DNA from 2 places in the Robbsia sp. KACC 23696 genome. Region 2 is predicted to be linked to the other one. Evidence: riboswitches for the same ligand, from Rfam matches in the RefSeq annotation. Region 2 holds a riboswitch; the other holds the start of a gene.

Region 1 (3,413 bases), on a different replicon from region 2:
CCAGCGCATCCCAGCTGCCAGAAGGGACCAGACTACAATCCGAGCGCAGCAACGTGACCAAGGCCTGATCCGACGGCGGTGCATCCGCGTGCGTGCGGCATGTCGCCAGGAGAACGTCCGCATACGCGCCGTACGAAACCGTAGGCGCTTGCTTGTCCAATGTAAAACGATCGCCATCGACGATGAGCGCGCATCGACTCGAGCTGATATCGCCACCGACGCCGACTTCCGATGTCACGGATCCGAGCAACAAGCCGTCTTTGGCAATACGTTGGGCCAGGGCGCGATGCCACGGCTGATCGAGGGCGTGCCCGACGATGCAGGCTACCTGACTCTGATGCATCGCGTAAATCATCGCCGTCGACGAACATCCGCGCGCCAATTGCTGACACTGTCTCGCAATGTCGAGAAGCGAAGCACCGCTTCCACCCAGTTCCGATGGGAACATGCAGCCAAGGAAGCCAGCCGAACGCAATGCGTCGATGGCCTCCGTCGGGAATCGGCCTTCCCGATCCACCTGGTCCGCAAAACTCGCGGCCACGCGTACTACACCAGCAAGGTCCAACTCGGCGCCCTGCGCCAGCTGCTCACTGTGGATGGCGTTCACGGTCAGCTGCCTGTCAGGCTATTTACAGCGGACGCGAGCGAATCGATACTGGAAAACGTCGAGCGGACCAGCAGGCTGTCGGGGAACTCGACGTCAAACGCCGATTCGACTGCGAGCATGACGCCGACGGTGGCAAATGACGTCAGCCCGCATGCGAACAAGTCATCGCCGGAACCGATTGTTGCGGCCGGCACGCTCAGATTAGCGGTTTCGCTCAAAATTTCGCGTAGTGTATCTTCCACCGGATTTCCTTCCCCTGAATAGATTTACAAACTCGAAGGCATGGCGGCGACTCGTATGAGAAAGTTGCTGTGCAATCGTTCTCGAATGCGCGTCCCTGCCTTTCTTTTTTCGTAATGCGGTAATAAATGCTGCGCTACACGTTGCGTGATTCGTCAGCCACCCGGAGCGCACGCAGTTGCGCCGTTCGACGGGGCGATCGCGGAGGGGGCGTCTTACGATACTCAGTCTGTTGCGTTTACGCTACTCCCCCGCCTGCATTAGCCGAGGGCAATCTTTGATTTCAGACAATCGCATGAATCAAACGTCCGCCCTAAATACTACCGTTAATTCTTTGCACACGGAAAAAAATTGAAAGTTTTCGTTATTGGATGTGCCGGATGATCATTTACCCGTCCGCGGCATATCGGCGCGACCACGGCTAATTACCGGTAGTCGACGCTTTAAGAGTCTGCGGACATGATTTTCCATGTAGTAAATACGTCACGCCTGCGTCGATCGGGAGCGGGAAAGAGCGCCATTCGCGTATTCGGTAAGAATTTCCTTTGAAACGAATGATGGGTCTCCGCACGCGTCCCGTTATTATTTTTTTTTATTACGTCTTTCGATGGGTACTGATATGGGACGCGTCCGTCCTTTGTGACGAATGACCCCATTTACGCAAATGGTCTGTTTCCTATTTTACGTGCAAACGTTTTCAATTCGGTGATTCCCGCGTGTCGGAAACGTCCGTCGGCGTTTCAGCCTGATGTCGCGCGGCCGAGGCGCTTGAAATTACAATATTCTTTCATTCGTGCTAATGTTGCGCTTGTCTTTGGGGAGTAGCCGGCTTCTATCTGGAAGCAGCTGCGTCAACATTCTCGGTCGCCCAGACCGTGGCGCAGCCAGCCTTTAGGTTGGCGAGACCATCGACACATCTCGCGACCGGTCGGGCGCGGCGATGTGTCGTGGTTTTTTGCCCGACCTAGAGTCCCCACACAATGAATCCCGTCGCGACGCTTTTCCTTGCTTTTGCCATGTCCACCGATGCCTTCGCGGCTGCGATCGGCAAAGGCGCCGCGCTGCATCGACCGCGATGGCGCGAGGCGATCCGGACCGGTTTGATTTTTGGCGTGATCGAGGCGCTGACGCCGATCGTCGGGTGGTTTCTCGGCAAGGCGGCGGCGCAATATGTCTCCGCTTGGGATCATTGGATCGCCTTCGCCTTGCTCGGCGTTCTCGGCGGCCGCATGATCATCAATAGCTTCAACGTAGAGGACGCGATCGACGAGAAGCCGGCGCGTCATTCATTCTGGCTGCTGGCCGTTACGGGCTTTGCAACGAGTATTGACGCCATGGCCGTGGGCGCGGGGCTGGCGTTCGTCGACGTCAATATCTTTTCCACGGCCGCCGCGATCGGTATGGCCACGGCGACGATGGTAACGATCGGGGTCATGGTGGGGCGTGTCGTGGGCCGCATCGTGGGGCGCCGTGCGGAGTGCGCCGGAGGTGTCGTGCTCATCGGCATCGGCACGCTGATTCTCGCCGAGCACCTGAATCTGATCGGCTAGTCCAGCACGGGAGCGGGACGCGGGCCCAGCGCTTTCGGCCCTACCGTCACGAACAACGCCGACGCGACGACCAGCCCCCCGCCCAGCCATGAGAGCATCGGCACCGATTCATGCAGCCAGACGCAGGCAAACACGGCGCCGAACACCGGCTCGGTGCCCATGAGCAGCGACACCCGCGTCGGATCGATTTTTTGTACCGCTACGTTTTGCGCAAAAAACGCGAAGACCGTGCAGACCAAAACGAGATAGACCGTACAGAGCCAGAAGCTGGCCTCATGTGGCAACGCCGCCATGCCGTGCCCGAAGAACAGGATCCCGCCGATACCCGATCCGATGCCGACCGAGAGGCTTTGAATCGACGTCAACGCAAGCGGCGAGACGGCGTTGTCGCGCGTCAGCCATTTTGTCGCGCACACCATCAACGCGCGCAGGCAGGCGGCGGCCAAAATCAAGACGTCCCCTGTTCCGATCGATGAGAACCCCCCATTGAGCGTGATCAGGAGCGCGCCTACCGCGGAGACGAGCACCGCCGCGCGCTCCCGACCGCTGGGTGTGCGCTTAAGCAGCCCCCATTCGACAAAGGGCGTGATGACGACGCAGAGATTGATCAGGAAGGCCGCGTTGCTGGCGCTCGTCTGTGCAACCCCGAAGGTTTCACACACGAAAATGGCGAGCAAGATCATGCCGGACGGCATGCCGACTTTCAACGCGCGGGCCTTGTCGGTTCGATGCAATCGCAAAAATGCGGGCGAGGTCAGCAGAAACGTCAGCCCGAAGCGAATGCACAGAAAGCCGAGCACCGGATAAAAGGTAACCGCGTGTTTGGCGATGCTGTAGGAACTGCCCCACGCAATGGCGACCAGGAGCAACATCCATTCCGCCAGATGGACAGTCTGGCAACGTGCTGGCAGCTTCATACGGACCTTTGAGATGACGTGGTTGACGGCACCTATTCTCAGGGGCATCCTAAACGGTGATAATCCTCTTCTCAGGCACTTCATTTATTCCCCGTGAGC
Region 2 (3,413 bases):
CGGATAACGTTGATGGAGGAAGGACGACAAATCGTCGCGGCGCGCCTCGGCAATCACCTCGCCGCTATCGTCCTGCAGGAAACGGTAGCCCATGACGCGGTCAAAGCCGGTCATCGATCGAACCGCTTCCACGGCATCCTGCATCAAGGCCGAGACGGAGTCGTAATCGGTCCGTTGCAAACGTTGGATCGCGCGCTGCGCCAACGCCGCGTAATGTCCCGAATGGGCGGCGCCGAGCGGCACGTCGTCGATCGCCTCCCATTCGGCGATCAGCACGCTATTCGACCAATGCAGGATCAGATCGAATCGCGTGCCCGCCTGGCCGCTGACCTCCACGGGCTCCAACAACGCCTGACGATCGGCCAAGGCTTGCGAGAGCAGCTGCCGCGCATCGGCGCTGAAATGGCGTTCCGAGAACCCTGCGCCGAGCGGCGGCAGTTCGCCGAGGAACTGGGCCGCCGTCGCGCTTGCGGCGATCAGGCGCCCCGCGTCGTCGAAGCAAAGCAGTGCGCCGTGCGGCTGGACACTGCCCAGGGCGTGAATCGGCTCCTGGTCACAATTGGCGACGACGTCGGTCAAACCGTTTTGCATTAGACCTCGATTCGAAGGGTTAAAGCGCCGGCCCACATGGACAGCTTTCATCGATTGTAATCGTGATTACGTCGGCGCAATGGTCGGCGCTCGAATTAAACGGTCGACTGTATACATTTCGCCAACTCATCGAAATATCGTGAGGCCGAGATACAGCAGATACAGCGCGCCATTCAGGCCGAGCGCGCCGACGAGTAGTCCGCTGCGGGCCGACATCGCGCGCAGCCACGCTGCCGCCGCAATCGTCATCAGCACACCGGTCAGGACCTCGACCCGAGGCTCCCAGGGCGTGAGTAAAATGCCGATGGCGGGCAACAGCGTGCCCTGGAACACCATGGCGCCGGTGATATTCCCGAAGGCCAGCGTGTCCTTGCCGCGCCGGATCCAGACGATGCTATTGATTTTTTCAGGCAACTCGGTCGCGATCGGAATGACCAGCAGCGAAATCAGCAACGGCGAAATCCCCCACATCGTCGAAACGCCGCGTACGCCATGAATAAACCCTTCCGCACCGATCAGCAGCAACCCGACCGCGACCACCAGTTGCAGCCCGATGGTCGCCAGATTGGTCGGCAAGCCGAGTTTGGAGGCGAACATCGGCTCCGGCGCTTCCGTGCCGTGTCCGGCATCCACCAGGGAGGCCGATGCGCGGAACGTCATGACGACATACACGACGTAGACCAGCACAAGGGCGACGCTCAGGCCGATGCGGACGCTGCGTTGCTCATGCGGGACGAACATCGCAATCGTCGCGACCACGAAGGCGACCAGAAAGTACTGCAAGTCGCGATTGAAGCCGGTCCGTTCCGGCACGATTCGTCCAGATGTGCCGCGGCTGCGCCATACCGCCAAGGCCATCAGAAAAGTCGATAAGGTGCCGAGCATCAGCGGCGCGCCGAGGATCGCGCCCACGCCGATTTCCTGGTTGACCTGCTGCGCGCCACCGCCGCCGAGGACCGCGAGCAACGGCACGATCGTTTCGGGCAGCGCCGTTCCCACGGCGGCGAAGAGTGACCCCGTCACCCCTTCGGAAATATGCAGACGTTCGCCGAGATGTTCCAGCGCATTCGTGAACAATTCCGCCGACGCGAGAATGATCGCCAGCGTGACAAGCAACTCCAAAATCAAGCGAATCATGCGCAACCCGCCTTTGCCTTGGCGGCGCCGTCGAGACGAATCGAATGAGAACCAGCAAAGCAGTGCGGGATACGCCCTGTCACGCAATGGCAAAGGGCAGGCGAATGGCTGACCGGGGCGCAAGCGCCGAGGTAACGGCATTTCATGTTTATGGGGACTCTCCAGGGCCGGACGGTGCGAAACCATGACGCCGACCTCCCGTCCAGCCCTGGACGAGGTCAGCGTCGATAGTCTCGCCAAACCGGATGGTTGGACACGCCACGGCCAAGGCCGAGAATGTTGACGTGTCCGCCTCCCATTGCAGGAGGCAGGCTACTCCCTAAAGACGGCGCGATTGTAACCGCGGCTTCGTGACCGTTGCAAGTAGAAGTGATAGATCAGGCGGTCTGCGCCCGCTGCAAGGCGGCGAGGTTGCCTTCGCCAAAGCCGGGATGCCCGCGTCGCTCCACGATCTCGAAGAAAATCTCCCCCGGGGCATGGCGCAGAAAAGCTTGCAGGAATAGCCGCGTCGCGCCGCTGTCGTCCACGTGACCGTCGACCAGGATCTGCCGCTCGCGCAAAGCCGCGATATCGAGACCGTGCCCTGGCAGGCGCGCGTCGAGTTGATCGTAGTAGGCGTCCGGCCATTCGATGAAACGCATGCCGCGCGCCCGCAACGCATCGACGGAGGCGACGATGTCATCGCTCGCGAGCGCGATATGCTGAACGCCCTCGCCCGGATGATCCGGGAGAAAGCGGTGCATCGTCTCGGTCGGCGGCTTGCCTTCCTCGTAAAGCGGGATGCGAATGCTGTCGCAAGGCGAGACGACCACCTTTGCCGCGCCGGGCGTCAAGCCGTCGGGGTGTCGGTCTTGCAGCTCATGGAAGCTCAGCAACTCCGCATAGAAACCCAGCCATTCCTGCATCCGCCCGGCCCCGACCGTCTGCGTGAAATGGTCCACCAGCGTCAGATGCGTCGGTGAGGTCGCGGGCGCCGGACCGGTAGCGGCGGCAAGATCGGCGCCATTCAGCGGCGCAAAATCGATTTCATACAGCGACGGCGTATGCGTGCCGAACGCGTCGTCCGGACGACCGGGCCATCGATCGATGAAATAAATATGCGAATCGCCGATGCCCTGAATCGCTCGCAACTTCAATTCGTGCGGCCCGGTGCGCTCGCCCTCGAAGGGCCAAGCGCCCATCGTCAACGCGTGCTTGAACGCCTGTTTCGCGCTTTGCACGCGCACGCCCAGCGCGCAGATGCCGACGCCGTATTCGCCAGCGTAGCGCTGCGCGAAAGAGTCCGGCTCGCCATTGACGAGGAAACGGATGTCGCCGAGCCGATACAAGGTCACGGCCTTGCTGACGTGCCGCGCCACCGCGACCAGTCCCAACCGCTCGAACATCGCGCCGAGCGCCTGCGGGTCCGGCGCGGCAAATTCGACAAACTCCAGACCGGTCATGCCCAACGGATTGCGCGGGTCCACGGGCGGACGGGCCGGCACACTGCCCGGCGACGGCGCGTCGCTGGCGTGGCACGGAATAAAGGCGGGGTCCTCGGACGGGGGGCTCATAGTCAAGATGTCAGTCACCCAGGCACGGTAGTAGATTGCACAATTATTCTATCGCGTGATGCGGTTGCCGATTGCAAAATCACCAAATTCGATGAAAACCCCGACATTCTGGCGGCGCAACAGCACGCGAAA

The links. Region 2 has a riboswitch for manganese ahead of ABEG21_RS24410 (sodium:calcium antiporter). Riboswitches for the same ligand answer to the same signal wherever they lie in the genome.
Region 1: linked by a shared signal. The riboswitch ahead of mntP (manganese efflux pump MntP) and the one ahead of ABEG21_RS24410 (sodium:calcium antiporter) in region 2 are both predicted to bind manganese.

The regions. Positions count from the first base shown of each region.
Region 1 is NZ_CP156626.1:623,423-626,835, forward strand. Features, by position in the region: gene ABEG21_RS02490 (acyl-CoA dehydrogenase family protein) at 1-607, opposite strand, end outside; gene ABEG21_RS02495 (acyl carrier protein) at 610-849, opposite strand; yybP-ykoY riboswitch at 1,652-1,817, shown strand; gene mntP (manganese efflux pump MntP) at 1,828-2,397, shown strand; gene ABEG21_RS02505 (EamA family transporter) at 2,394-3,314, opposite strand; gene ABEG21_RS02510 (LysR family transcriptional regulator) at 3,408-3,413, shown strand, end outside.
Region 2 is NZ_CP156628.1:717,387-720,799, forward strand. Features, by position in the region: gene ABEG21_RS24405 (GAF domain-containing protein) at 1-591, opposite strand, end outside; gene ABEG21_RS24410 (sodium:calcium antiporter) at 718-1,728, opposite strand; yybP-ykoY riboswitch at 1,896-2,061, opposite strand; gene ABEG21_RS24415 (VOC family protein) at 2,106-3,281, opposite strand.